One region of the Pseudomonas sp. AC239 genome, then DNA from elsewhere that is predicted to be linked to it. Evidence: riboswitches for the same ligand, from Rfam matches in the RefSeq annotation. Region 1 holds a riboswitch; the other holds the start of a gene.
The links. Region 1 has a riboswitch for cobalamin ahead of cobO (cob(I)yrinic acid a,c-diamide adenosyltransferase). Riboswitches for the same ligand answer to the same signal wherever they lie in the genome.
Positions count from the first base shown of each region.

Region 2: linked by a shared signal. The riboswitch ahead of ACZ0AZ_RS21320 (CbtB domain-containing protein) and the one ahead of cobO (cob(I)yrinic acid a,c-diamide adenosyltransferase) in region 1 are both predicted to bind cobalamin.

Region 1 covers NZ_OZ409864.1:3,784,944-3,792,127, forward strand. The annotation lists gene ACZ0AZ_RS17270 (PQQ-dependent sugar dehydrogenase) at 1-727, opposite strand, end outside; gene ACZ0AZ_RS17275 (hypothetical protein) at 794-1,378, opposite strand; cobalamin riboswitch at 1,542-1,770, shown strand; gene cobO (cob(I)yrinic acid a,c-diamide adenosyltransferase) at 1,852-2,463, shown strand; gene ACZ0AZ_RS17285 (cobyrinate a,c-diamide synthase) at 2,460-3,842, shown strand; gene bluB (5,6-dimethylbenzimidazole synthase) at 3,839-4,489, shown strand; gene cbiB (adenosylcobinamide-phosphate synthase CbiB) at 4,486-5,394, shown strand; gene cobD (threonine-phosphate decarboxylase CobD) at 5,387-6,379, shown strand; gene ACZ0AZ_RS17305 (cobyric acid synthase) at 6,376-7,184, shown strand, end outside.
Region 2 covers NZ_OZ409864.1:4,656,285-4,663,468, reverse strand. The annotation lists gene cobN (cobaltochelatase subunit CobN) at 1-141, opposite strand, end outside; gene cobW (cobalamin biosynthesis protein CobW) at 145-1,215, opposite strand; cobalamin riboswitch at 1,306-1,517, opposite strand; cobalamin riboswitch at 1,602-1,823, shown strand; gene ACZ0AZ_RS21320 (CbtB domain-containing protein) at 1,943-2,140, shown strand; gene ACZ0AZ_RS21315 (CbtA family protein) at 2,151-2,852, shown strand; gene ACZ0AZ_RS21310 (cobalamin biosynthesis protein) at 2,849-3,262, shown strand; gene cobM (precorrin-4 C(11)-methyltransferase) at 3,341-4,087, shown strand; gene nfuA (Fe-S biogenesis protein NfuA) at 4,187-4,771, opposite strand; gene ACZ0AZ_RS21295 (SET domain-containing protein) at 5,045-7,184, shown strand, end outside.

The DNA of each region.
Region 1 (7,184 bases):
CCCAAATCGCCGCACGGCCTTCTTCCTGATCCAGACCGTTTTCGCCGACGTTACTGTTCGAGCCGACGGTGACGTACAACTTGCTGCCGTCCTTGCTGGCGATGACGTTCTTGGTCCAGTGGTGATTCAGCGTGCCGCCGGGCAAGTCGACGACTTTGATCGGTTGGGTCTTGATCTCGGTGGCACCCGGCTCGTAGTTGAAGCGCAGCAGGCGATCGGTGTCGGCTACGTACAGATCGTTGCCGACCAGCGTCATGCCGAATGGCGAATTGAGGTTCTGCAGAAACACCGTGCGGGTTTCGGCGACGCCATCGTGGTCGGCGTCACGCAGCAGGGTGATGCGGTTCGGGCTCGGCACCCCAGCGCCGGCCTTGCCCATGACTTTCTTCATTACCCAGCCGCGAATGCCTTTGCTGTCGTCAGGCTTGGGCGGCGCGTTGGTTTCCGCCACCAGCACATCGCCGTTGGGCAGCACATAGAGCCAGCGCGGGTGATCGAGGCCTTCGGCAAACGCCGCGACCTGGGTGCCGGCCGCTGCGGTCGGTTTCGTGCCTTGTGGCCAGCCCACCGCCGGGGCGATGTTGACTGTCGGGATCAGCGTCTTGTTCGGTTCGGGCAGTTTCGGCGACGGGCCGGTGCCGTCGGAGACTTGCAGGCTGGAGGTTTCACCGCAGGCGGCGAGCCCGCCAGCGACGGCGATGATAAGAGCGAGTTGGGCCTTGCGCATTGCTGATCTTCCCTATGAATGCATTCCTAAACATAGAGGAGGGCGCAGGCCCGATGGTTCAACTGCTCAGCCGCGGGCTTCCTTGAACAGCATGGCGATGCCCGGATGATAATTGCCCGTGTCGCTGTGCAATTTGCGGTAGGCGTAGGGGAAATACCAGGCTACCGCGCAGGTGTGCTCCTTTTGCAGGTCGTCGACCATGTCCTGCAGTTCTTCGGGGCTGGCGCTGTGCTGGGCTTTTTGCGGAGCGACGAAAAGGCAGCCGAGCTTGAGATCGCTGGCGTAGCTGATGCGTTTGGCATCAACGGTGATGTCGAGCAGCGCCTGGGTCAGGTTGAGGTTGTTGACCCGTGGCCAGCGTTGCGTGGCTTGAATGAACGCGCGGTCTTCGGCGCCGGCAATCAGCAGGTCGGCGCGGGCATTGCGTTCGCCTTCTTCGTTCTGTTTGCGCGTGGCGGTGTCGTTCAGCGTGACCATTTCCGCCATCCACGCCGCTGCCGCGAGCAGGCCCAGATTGGCTTTCTCGTCGTGCCAATACGGCGTGTCGTTGTCGCCGCGAACGGTGTTGTAGCGATCGATACAGTCAAACCAGCGTTCCAGCACCGGGCGCAGGAATTCCAGGCGCGGGTTGCTGATGATCATGCCTTGCATCGTCGTCATCCTTATTGTTGTAGTGGGCTTTTTGGAAAAAAGCATGGCTCTTTGATATCACTTGTCACAGTCTGGCACAAGATTGCCGCTGCACAATTGATCAGCGGCAGCTATTTGCGCGCAATGCGCCTCTTCAATTGACGCTCCACCCCCAACCCTCTAACCTTCGCCGCTTGTTTCAGGTGCTCTGTGGCCCCGCGTCGACAGAGTGAAACAGGGAAGCCGGTGAGGGTGGTCTTCAAGCGAAGCCACGACGATCCCGGCGCTGCCCCCGCAACGGTAAATGAGTGAAAACTGCGCCTTGAGCCACTGCCTCGAAAGAAGCGGGAAGGCGCGCAGTCCGGCCGATGCCGCTCATGAGCCCGGAGACCGGCCTGATCCATCTCAGCGGCATCACGGTGGGCGATGCCAGGCTTTTTGCCGTCTATTCTTGTGCCTGCCCGCCGTTATCCAGCCTCAACGGAGAGCTCCCCATGACTGATTCCCCCGAGCGTGACGAACGCCATCTGGCGCGCATGCAGCGCAAGAAAGCCGTGATCGACGAACGCATCGCCAACTCGCCCGACGAGTGCGGCCTGGTGCTGGTGCTGACCGGCAATGGCAAAGGCAAGAGCAGCTCAGCGTTCGGCATGCTCGCCCGCGCCATGGGCCACGGCATGCAATGCGGCGTGGTTCAGTTCATCAAGGGCCGCAACAGCACCGGCGAAGAATTGTTCTTCCGCCGCTTCCCCGAGCAGGTGCGTTTCCACCTCATGGGCGAAGGCTTCACCTGGGAAACCCAGGATCGCCAACGTGACATCGCCGCGGCGACCGCCGCTTGGGAAGTCTCGCGGGAATTGTTGCGCGACCCTTCGATCGGTCTGGTGGTGCTCGACGAATTGAACATTGCCCTCAAGCACGGCTACCTTGATCTCGATCAGGTGCTCAGCGATTTGCAGGCGCGCCCGCCGATGCAACACGTGGTCGTTACCGGTCGCGGCGCCAAGCCGGAAATGATCGAGATGGGCGACACGGTCACCGAGATGGGCATGCTCAAGCACGCCTTCCAGGCCGGGATCAAAGCGCAGAAAGGCGTCGAACTTTGAAGCAACCACGTCACTGTCCGGCGGTGTTGATTGCCGCGCCGGCCTCCGGTCAGGGCAAGACCACCGTCACCGCCGCACTCGCCCGTTTGCATCGCAACCAAGGGCGCAAGGTGCGCGTGTTCAAGTGCGGGCCGGACTTTCTCGACCCGATGATCCTCGAGCGCGCCAGCGGTGCGCCGGTGTATCAACTGGACATGTGGATGGTCGGCGAGCAGGAAAGTCGCCGTTTGTTGTGGGAAGCTGCCGCCGAGGCCGAGCTGATTCTGATCGAGGGCGTGATGGGCCTGTTCGACGGCACGCCATCCAGCGCTGATCTGGCGCGCCACTTCGGTGTGCCGGTGCTCGGTGTGATCGACGGCACCGCCATGGCGCAGACGTTTGGTGCCTTGGCGCTGGGCCTGGCGAAGTATCAGCCGGACTTGCCGTTCGCTGGCGTGCTGGCCAACCGCGTCGGCACCTTGCGCCATGCGCAATTGCTCGAAGGCAGCCTCACCGAAGGTCTGCGCTGGTACGGCGCACTGTCCCGCGAGACCGGCATCGAATTGCCGAGCCGCCACCTCGGCCTGGTCCAGGCCAGCGAATTGAATGATCTGGATCTGCGTCTCGACGCGGCCGCCGATGCGCTGGCCAGCAGTTGCCAAGTCGCGCTGCCACCGGCGGTCGAATTCGCCGCGCCTGATGTCATCGAAGCCGAGCCTCTATTAAAAGGTGTGCGCATCGCCGTCGCCCGCGATGAAGCGTTTGCCTTCACCTATGGCGCCAGCCTCGATTTGCTGCGGGCGATGGGCGCCGAGCTGCACTTTTTCTCGCCGATCCGCGACACGCAATTGCCCGACGCGGACAGCCTGTATTTGCCGGGCGGCTATCCAGAGCTGCATCACGTCGCGCTGGCGCAGAACACCTCGATGCTTGCAGCCATCCGCGCGCATCACGCAGCGGGCAAGCCGTTGCTCGCTGAATGTGGCGGGATGCTTTATTTGCTTGATTCGCTGACTGACGTGGAAGGCACTCGTGCTGAGCAGGTCGGTTTGTTGAAAGGTGATGCGGTGATGCAGAAGCGTCTGGCGGCATTGGCGTTGCAGGCGGTTGAGTTGCCGGAAGGTTCTTTGCGAGGGCACACGTATCACCATTCGCTGACCACCACCGAGCTGACGCCGATTGCCCGGGGGTTGAGCCCCAATGGCGGGCGCGGCGCTGAGGCGGTTTATCGCGAGGGGCGGATGACAGCTTCCTATGTGCACTTTTATTTTCCGTCGAATCCGACTGCGATTGCTGCATTGTTTGCGCCAGACCGTGAGGCCGCCTTCGCGAGCAGGCTCGCTCCCACAATGGATCACCTGAACCCTGTGGGAGCGAGCCTGCTCGCGAAAGGCCCATGACCGACAACACATTCTCCGCAGCCGAACGCGCAGCGGTCTACAAGGCCATCGCCGAACGCCGCGACATGCGCCACTTCACCGGTGGCAGCGTCGAGCCGCAGCTGCTGCGACGTTTATTGGAAGCCGCCCACCAGGCCCCAAGCGTCGGCCTGATGCAGCCCTGGCGCTTCATCCGCATCAGCGATGGTGCCTTGCGCGGGCAGATCCGCGATCTGGTGGAAGAAGAGCGCATCCGCACCGCCGAAGCCCTTGGCGAGCGCAGCGATGAGTTCATGCAGCTCAAGGTCGAAGGCATCAACGACTGCGCTGAGGTGCTGGTCGCGGCGCTGATGGACGATCGCGAAAAACACATTTTCGGTCGGCGCACGTTGCCGGAAATGGACATGGCTTCGCTGTCCTGCGCGATCCAGAATCTGTGGCTGGCCTCCCGCGCTGAAGGTCTGGGCATGGGCTGGGTCTCGCTGTTCGAGCCGCAAGCCTTGGCGGATTTGCTCAAGTTGCCGACCGGTGCCAAGCCGCTGGCGGTGTTGTGTCTGGGCCCGGTCAAGGAATTCTATCCGGCCCCGATGCTGGTGCTCGAAGGCTGGGCGCAGGCGCGGCCGCTGAACGAGTTGCTGTACGAAAATTATTGGGGAGTGAGTCAATGAGTGTGGCGTTGCTGAGTGTCGCCGCGGTAGCGCTGGATGCGCTACTCGGTGAACCGAAACGCTGGCATCCGCTGGTGGCGTTCGGCAATTTGGCCGGGCGCATCGAGCTACGCTTCAACGCCGGCGGCCGTGGCTGGCGCAGCCATGGTGTGACCGCATGGGTGCTCGCGGTGCTGCCGCTGACCTTGCTCGCCACGGCTTTTTCCTGGGCACCGTATGTGGGCTGGATCGTCGAGATTCTCGCGCTGTATTGCGCCCTCGGCATGCGCAGCCTCGGCGAACATGTTGCGCCGGTCGCGGCGGCGTTGCGCGCCGATGATCTGGACGAGGCGCGCAAGCGTGTTGGCTATCTGGTCAGCCGCCAGACCGATGAACTGGACAGCAACGCTGTGGCCCGCGCCGCCACCGAATCGGTATTGGAGAACGGCAGCGATGCGGTGTTTGCCGCGCTGTTCTGGTTTGTCGTCGCCGGTGCGCCGGGCGTGGTCCTGTATCGCCTGAGCAATACCCTCGATGCGATGTGGGGTTATCGCAACGAACGCTTCGAACGTTTCGGCTGGGCCGCGGCGAAAATCGACGACGTGTTGAACTACATTCCTGCGCGTCTGGTGGCATTGACCTACGCGCTGCTCAGCAAAACCCGACTCGCACTGAAGTGCTGGCGCACCCAGGCGCCAAAGTGGGACAGCCCCAACGCCGGCCCGGTGATGGCAGCTGGTGCCGGTGCGCTGGGCGTCGAGTTGGGTGGCCCGGCGATCTATCACGGCGTACTGCATGAGCGCCCGCAACTGGGCGAAGGTGCGCCGGCCGATGCCGAATCCATCGACCGTGGCTGGCAATTGGTCCAGCGCGGCGTATGGTTGTGGCTGCTGATGCTTTGCCTGGGGGCGGAATTTTATGCTTGAGCACGGTGGCCGGCTGCGCAAGGCTGCACTCGATTACGGGATTGCCGAAGCCGACTGGCTTGACCTGTCCAGCGGCCTCGCGCCCTGGCCGTTCCCGATTCCGGAGATTCCGCTGCGCGCCTGGGCGCGCTTGCCGGAAACCGACGACGGTCTGGAACAGGCGGCCTGCGATTATTACGGCGCCGCGCAGGTGCTACCGGTCGCCGGCTCGCAAATGGCCATCCAGCTGCTGCCGCGTTTGCGCCGGGCTGGAAAGGTCGGCGTGTTGTCGCCGTGCTATGCCGAGCATGCCGAAGCCTGGCGGCGCAGCGGTTACATCGTCCGTGAAGTGCTCGAGCAGGAAGTCGAGTTCTTTCTCGACAGTCTCGATGTGCTGGTGGTGGTCAATCCGAATAACCCGACCGGCCTGAGCCTGACCCCGGCGCGCCTGCTCGACTGGCATGCGCGGCTGGCGCAACGCGGCGGCTGGCTGGTGGTCGATGAAGCGTTCATGGACAACACGCCGCAACTGAGCCTGGCGCCCTATGCCCATCAGGTCGGGCTGGTGGTGTTGCGTTCGTTCGGCAAGTTTTTCGGCCTGGCCGGGGTGCGCCTCGGTTTCGTTCTGGCCGAGCGCAAGTTGCTCAAACTGCTCGCCGAACAGGTCGGGCCGTGGGCGGTGAGCGGGCCGACGCGGGTGCTCGGTACGGCGTGTCTGCAAGACACCGAGGGTCACACCCGTCAGCGGATTCGCAGCGATGCAGCGAGCGGACGGCTGGTGGCGCTGCTGACCCGTTGCGGTTTTGCACCGCAGGGTGGCTGCGCGCTGTTTCAGTGGCTGATCACCGAGCACGCCGAAGCGCTGCACGAATTCCTCGCCCGGCGCGGCATCCTCCTGCGCCTGTTCAGCCACAACAGCAGTGTGCGTTTCGGCCTGCCTGCCGATGCCGCGCAAGCGCTGCGTCTCGAACAGGCTTTGCAAGCTTTCACCAAGGACAATCCATGACCACTCTGATGGTGCAAGGCACCACGTCCGATGCCGGCAAAAGCACTTTGGTGACCGCGTTGTGCCGCTGGGCCACCCGCCAGGGCGTGGCGGTGGTGCCGTTCAAACCGCAGAACATGGCGCTCAACAGCGCAGTGACCGCTGACGGCGGCGAGATCGGCCGCGCGCAGGCAGTACAGGCGCAAGCGGCCGGTCTCGAGCCGCACACCGACATGAACCCGGTGCTGCTCAAGCCCAACAGCGACACCGGCGCGCAAGTGATCATTCATGGCCGCGCGGTGACGACGATGAACGCCGTTGCCTATCACGATTACAAAACCATCGCGATGCAAGCGGTGCTCGCTTCCCATGCGCGGCTCACTGCGGCGTATCCGCTGGTCATGGTCGAAGGCGCCGGTTCGCCGGCCGAGATCAATCTGCGCGCCGGCGATATTGCCAACATGGGCTTTGCCGAGGCGGTGGATTGCCCGGTGTTGCTGATCGCCGACATCAATCGCGGCGGCGTGTTTGCGCATCTGGTCGGCACGCTGGAATTGCTTTCGCCGAGTGAGCAGGCGCGGGTCAAAGGCTTCATCATCAACCGTTTTCGCGGCGATATTGCCTTGCTGCAACCGGGCCTCGACTGGCTGGAGCAGCGCACCGGCAAACCGGTGGTTGGCGTGTTGCCCTACGTGATGGACCTGCACCTTGAGGCCGAAGACGGTATCGACCAACGCCAGACCGATAAGGCCGAGCAGGTGTTGAAAGTGGTGGTGCCGGTGCTGCCGCGCATCAGCAATCACACCGACTTCGACCCGCTGCGTCT
Region 2 (7,184 bases), 870 kb from region 1:
CAGTTGCTGCGCAGCCTCGGCGAGCAGCGCCAGGCTGGAATCGCCGCTGCACAGGATCACCAGCTCGGCGGGGGTTTGTCCGAGATCGGCAATGTTGTCGTCCGAGACGAATCCGCCGGGCTGGGTCCTGAGCAGGTGCATGGCTTAAACGCTGAGCGCGGCGCGCAGTTGCGCTTCGAGTTGCGCGGCATCCAATTCCTGGCCGATCAACACCAGACGCGTCACGCGCGCTTCGTCGGCGCTCCACTGACGGTCGAAATGCTTGTCGAACCGCGTACCCACGCCTTGAATCAGCAGGCGCATCGGCTTGTTCGGAATCGCGGCGAAGCCTTTCACGCGCAGGATGCCGTGTTGCACGACCAACTGCGTCAGTGCGTCGAGCAGCAGGCTTTCGTCGGCTTGCGGCAGTTCGATGGAGATCGAGTCGAAGGCGTCGTGATCGTGGTCATCGTGATCGTCATCACCGTCGTGGTGATGGTCGTGGTGACTGTGTCGGCTGTCGATGTGCTCTTCGGAACCGGCGCCGAGGCCGATCAGCACGTCCAGCGGCAGACGGCCGCTGCTCGCTTCAATGATTTTTACCGCAGGTGGCAGCTCTTCGGCGACTTCCAGACGCACACGCGCCAGATCTTCCGGACTGGTCTGGTCGGCTTTATTGAGGATCACCAGATCGGCGCTGGCCAGTTGGTCGGCGAACAGTTCGTGCAGCGGTGACTCGTGATCGAGGTTCGGGTCAAGCTTGCGCTGGGCATCGACCTGATCCGGGAACGCGGCAAAGGTGCCGGCGGCTACGGCCGGGCTGTCGACCACGGTGATTACCGCATCAACGGTGCAGGCGCTGCGGATTTCCGGCCACTGGAAGGCTTGCACCAACGGTTTTGGCAGGGCCAGGCCCGAGGTTTCGATGAGGATGTGATCGAGATCGCCGCGACGCGCGACCAGTTCGCGCATCACCGGGAAGAATTCTTCCTGCACGGTGCAGCACAGGCAGCCGTTGGCCAGTTCGTAAACGCGGCCGCTGGCTTCTTCTTCGGTGCAACCGATGGTGCACTGCTTGAGGATTTCGCCGTCGATGCCCAGCTCGCCAAACTCGTTGACGATCACCGCAATGCGCCGGCCCAGAGCATTGTCGAGCATGTGCCGCAGCAAGGTGGTTTTGCCCGAACCGAGGAAACCGGTGACGATGGTGACGGGGAGTTTGGCCAGTGTTTTCATCGGTATGCCCTTTGGCAAAGCGGCGGGCATACGGGACGAGAACCGGCCACGCGCAGGCGCGCCGGAAGTATTCGCCACCGGATCACCCCGCCCGGTTGAAAGTGAGAGGCAGGTCTCCTGGCTGACAGTGTTCAGGCGCCGGGCCTGGCATTCGCTGCGCCTTCCCGCGGGCTCGTGGACCGAGCTGGCAGTGGCGTGGCAGCGAACATCACCGTTCACAGTTGCGGGGGCAGCCGCGGCTTTGACCGCGTTCCCTTCTTAGCTTCGACAGATGCCGAAGAACCTCGAAGGCGCAAGGCTACGCATGGCTTGGTGATGGGTCAATGCTTAGGTTTCGTGGATATTCACTACCGCCCGAAATTGACTCAAACCCACCCACATGCTCTCCTGTACGCCTTGTTACGGGTGCCCTTCACAGGGTGAAACGGGAAACCGGTGAATCATGTGCTTTACTCAGAGCCATGTCAGTCCGGTGCTGCCCCCGCAACGGTAAGCGAGCGAAGCGTCAAAACCACTGTGCCGACCCGGCATGGGAAGGTGACGCTTGCAGGTCGGCCAGGCGCCAACCCCTCGCGAGCCCGGAGACCGGCCCGCAACACACAGTGCGCAATCGGCGTCACTGGACATAACAAACCCGCGGTGGGCGGGCGCTGTTCGTACCTCTGCGCGTCCGTCACGCAGGGTCCGCATGCGTTCGACTGCCCCTGACACTCCATAGGGAAGCGCCATGTCGATCATCAGCAGCACCGCCAGCAACACGGACAAAATCGCCAGCACCACCCCCCTCAGCCAACGCCTGATCGCCGCAGCCTTCGCCTCGATTCTCGGCGCGGGCCTTGTGTATTTCGCCGGTTTTTCGCATATCGAAGCGGTGCACAACGCCGCCCACGATACCCGCCACAGCGCCGCGTTTCCGTGCCACTGAGACCTGTCAAATGATCAAGCGAATTGCGCAAACCGCAGGTTTCAGCGGCCTGCTGGCCGCCCTGCTCCTCACGGTGCTGCAAAGCTTCTGGGTCTCACCGCTGATTCTTCAGGCCGAAACCTTTGAAAAATCCGAACCGGTCGCCCAAGTCCACGAACACGCGGCCGGCACCGCAGCGCACAGCCACGATGGCGAAGCCTGGGAGCCGGAAAACGGCTGGCAGCGCGTGGTTTCGACCACCGGTGGCAATCTGGTGGTGGCGGTCGGTTTCGCTCTGATGCTGGCGGGCCTGTACACCCTGCGTGCGCCGCGCTCCACCGGGCAAGGCTTGCTCTGGGGTCTGGCCGGTTACGTGACGTTCGTTCTGGCGCCAACGCTGGGCCTGCCGCCGGAATTGCCGGGCACCGCTGCGGCTGATCTGACGTCGCGGCAGATGTGGTGGATCGGCACTGCGGCCTCAACCGCCGTCGGCCTGTCGCTGATCGCCTTCAGCCGGCACTGGCTGATGAAGCTGCTCGGCGTAGCGATTCTCGCGGTGCCGCATGTGATTGGCGCGCCGCAGCCGCTGGTGCATTCGATGCTCGCGCCCGAAGCGTTGGAAAGCCAGTTCAAGATCGCTTCGCAGTTGACCAACGTGGCGTTCTGGCTGGCCCTAGGCCTTATCAGCGCCTGGTTGTTCCGCCGCAACAGCGACGGTCACTATCACGCATGAGCGATGACCGCGCGGCGTCCACGCTGGTGGTCGGCCTCGGCTGCCAGCGCGGCTGTCCGACCAGCACGCTGCGCGCGTTGCTCGACCAGGCCTTGCAGGCACACCGTATCGAGCTCAAGTCGATCAAGGCCTTGGCCAGCATCGATTTGAAGCGCGACGAACCGGGCCTGCAGGAACTGGCCGTACAACTGGCCTTGCCCCTGCTGTATTTCAGCAGCGAGGAATTGGCCGGTTACCAGTCAATGCTCAGCCACCAGTCGCAAATCGCGTACGAACGCACCGGCTGCTACGGCGTGGCGGAAAGTGCAGCGCTGGCGCTCGCCGAACAACTGTTGCAGGCGCCGGCAAAGCTGCTGATCAGCCGTCAAAAATACGCTCAAGCCACTCTGGCATTGGCCGGCGCCGCGTAAATCCTGATAATCGCCGCCATCCATCATGAGCAATCTTCATCTGTAGCGTTGTCGCGCCTCTTCTCCAAGGATCCAACGATGACCGTTTATTTCATCGGCGCCGGCCCCGGCGACCCGGAATTGATCACTGTCAAAGGCCAACGGTTGATCCGCCAATGTCCGGTGATCATCTATGCCGGTTCACTGGTACCCGCTGCGGTGCTCGAAGGGCATCAGGCGCAAACCGTGGTCAACAGTGCCGAGCTGCACCTTGAGCAGATCATCGAGCTGATCAAGACCGCGCACGCCAACGCCCAGGACGTCGCGCGGGTACATTCCGGTGATCCGAGCCTGTACGGCGCGATCGGTGAACAGATTCGTTATCTGCGTGAGCTTGATATCCCGTTCGAGATCATTCCGGGCGTGACGGCCACTGCCGCCTGTGCGGCGTTGCTCGGTGCCGAACTGACCCTGCCGGATGTGTCGCAGAGCGTGATTCTGACTCGCTATGCCGACAAGACTGCGATGCCGGTCGGCGAAGAATTGGCCAATCTGGCCCAGCATGGCGCAACCATGGCGATTCACCTGGGAGTCAAACATCTGGAGAAGATTCTTGTGGAGTTGTTGCCGCATTACGGTGCAGATTGTCCGATTGCGGTGATTCACCGGGCGACGTGGCCGGATCAGGACTGGGTGGTGGGCACGCTGGCGGACATTGCCGACAAGGTTGCAGCGAAAGGCTTCCGGCGCACCGCGTTGATTCTGGTCGGGCGGGTGCTGGGCAGCGAGGTGTTCAGTGAGTCGTCGTTGTATCGGGCGGGGCATGCGCATCTTTATCGCCCTTGATGGCCTCTTCGCGAGCAGGCTCGCTCCCACCCTGGGTAAAGCGGGGGCATAAAAAACGGCGCTCACGGGGCGCCGTTTTTCTTGTTCGCAGCGAACGCCTTAGTAGTAGGCGTTTTCTTTCTGCGTGTGGTCGGTCACGTCGCGCACGCCCTTGAGCTCAGGGATGCGCTCGAGCAAGGTGCGCTCGATGCCTTCCTTCAAGGTCACGTCGGCCTGGCCGCAGCCTTGGCAACCGCCACCGAACTGCAACACGGCAATGCCGTCTTCCACAACATCGATCAGGCTGACCTGACCGCCGTGGCTGGCCAGCCCCGGGTTGATTTCGGTTTGCAGGTAGTAATTGATGCGCTCGTTGACCGGGCTGTCGGCGTTGACCATCGGTACTTTGGCGTTTGGCGCCTTGATAGTCAGCTGGCCGCCCATGCGGTCGGTGGCGTAGTCGACCACGGCGTCGTCGAGAAACGCTTCGCTGAACGAATCGATATACGCGGTGAAGCTTTTCAGCCCCAGCGCCGTATCTTCAGGTTTTTCTTCGCCCGGCTTGCAGTAGGCAATACAGGTTTCGGCGTACTGCGTGCCAGGCTGGGTGATGAAGACGCGGATGCCGATGCCCGGGGTGTTCTGCTTGGACAGCAGATCAGCCAGGTAGTCGTGGGCGGCGTCGGTAATGGTAATAGCGGTCATGGAAACTCCTCGCAGGCTTGGGCGCAGTTTACGCCAAATGACGCGCCTGACAAAGTCCTAGTATTTTTGTCGGAAAACGCTGGATTCATCGCTCGCCCAAGCGCCTCGCGGCGTCGTCAGGCCTGCTTCCGCTAGCGGGCTGCCCCGTATACAAATGGATACTGAGACAAGCACCAGGCATATATATGTATGCCTCAGGGATTTTTTCGACCGATATATTCCCCGCCTTCGTTTACTTGCACGTTTCCATTGCACTTATTTCAGAGGCGCTCAATGAATACATCTTTATCGAGATTTTACAGCAGAACGCCGCCGCGCAGACTGCAGGACCTCAACCACCTGATCAGTTATCTGCACGCGCTAGTCGGTGAGCATTTCAACGGTGATGCCCGCGACCTTTACTATCACCCTCCTGCCAGCTCCGCCCTGGGGCGCGAGTGCAAGGAAGCATTTCGCGTACTGAAAAAGCTGGAAGAGGATGAAGACTTCATCAGGCATGTTTCAACACCGGTCGGCGTGGATACATCGCCTCTGGGAAATGACTTCTTGTCTGATCTTGTCTCTTTCCAGTTGAGCTCCAGCAAAACGCCCGCCCCCTCCCCTCCGGAAGTTTTCACCATAGCCGGTTACGCGGTCACTCTCAGACAGCTGCCGATGTACTGGTCCATTGATGTCGATGTCTTGCTCGACATTCACCGTAAAGTCGGCAACGGCGTCAAAAGCGACGGCTCGGTAAGGCTCGATCTTGTCCTTGCCTACTATTCGCTGCAACCACTTCGACCCACCAATAACGCCGACTGGCAACGCCTTCTGCACAATCTGGTTGACCATCGCGCACTGTGGCTGCTTGGGCATGATGGACACGTCAGTGACCTTGAGCACCTGTTCGGCGCTACGGGTGATCAAGCGATCCTGCGCATTGTTCGCCAGATTGAACTGGAAACATCCCGCTCATTGCTGGCAAACCTCCTCCCGGGAAAATTCAATGACAAATTGGAGAACTTTGCCAACACCACCCCCGTCGCTCTTCTGGAAACCGTTCTAGGTGCTGCAAAGAACCTGCAACTGGCTCTACGCATTGCCCGCGAACTGGACTGGTACGGTGCACGCGACAATCAGCAGTGCCCCCCTGCCGTATTGAAAAAACTGCTGTGGCGAGCACTCTGGCTGACGGTAAAACCCGGTCCCCATGGCAACTATCGAAACGAACTGCAGATCCTTATCGAAACAGGCAGCCGTTACTCGCTCATACGTCAGTCGCTCATCGAGCACTTTCAACGATCGCTGTCGGTCAACCGCCCCACGGCATTACTGGCAGTGGCCGTCCTGAAAAGCCATATCGCCAGCGAGGCGTGGGTACAGGACATCCCCGAGGATCTTCCCTACGGCACTTCCAGCACCTGGGTCAATTTCAAGAGTGGCTTTATTCTGGCCGAAAGCATCGCGCCCGGTTCACCCCGGCATATGACGTTCGAACAGCTGGTCAACCTGCCAGCCGAGCATTACCAGGCGCATGTCGATGATGCCGAGCAACAACGCCTGGTAACGGCAGCGAAACTGCGTCCCACGGTGGACTGGGCAGTGGAGACCGGTCTTCTTGGAGAACGTCACGGAGCTTACTCGATAAGCGAAGTCGAGCTGGCAGTGCAGACCCTCGAGCAGCACGAGCGCGATGTGGTCCGTGCAATGCAAGACCTGACGCTCAGGCCCCCGAGTCGTTTTCGTTACCAAACGGATGCTGCCTTCGAAGAGGCCTTCCGCAACTGGCTGGATACACCGCGAGCCGCCTACGCGACGCTGATCAAAGCATTGCTGAGCCAGTATCTACCCGCCTGCGGCACGGATCTGGAGCGCGATGAAGTCGTCGTTTACTCATTAAGGCTGCCCCTCCATGACACTCAGGTGGAGCATGAGAATCCGGCAAACACCAACGCGGTTCGTGCACGCTCGGGATTTATTCTGCGTACCGTCAATCCCGCCTACCCGACGGATGTTCGCTACATTGAAGTTTTTCCGTTCGCGGGCGTCGTGCGTTGGCGCAAAGAGCTGAAATCCTTGCAGGTGGGGGGTGAAATTGCTGTCGAGAGCATCGGCTCCAGCAGTCGGACCACCCGGGGCTCCTTCAGAAAAGGCACACCATTGCCCTTCGATTGGGATGCCTATCGCGACGGCTCCAAACCCAGAGACAACCAGCAGGCGACGTTGATTGTGGAACAGGTCGCCGAGACGTTAGAGGCTGTGCCGATTGAACAGCGCGCCCCTGACGTAGCGGCGCGGACTCTGCCCTTCGCTGCGAACAACCTGACGTCTGCGCGAGCTGAAAGCCTGGCCGCGATGATCGCCCGCGAACTGTTTTTCAAAGATGAATCGGCCTTGCTCGAGCAAACCCGCAAGGCCACGCGCAGCATGGATC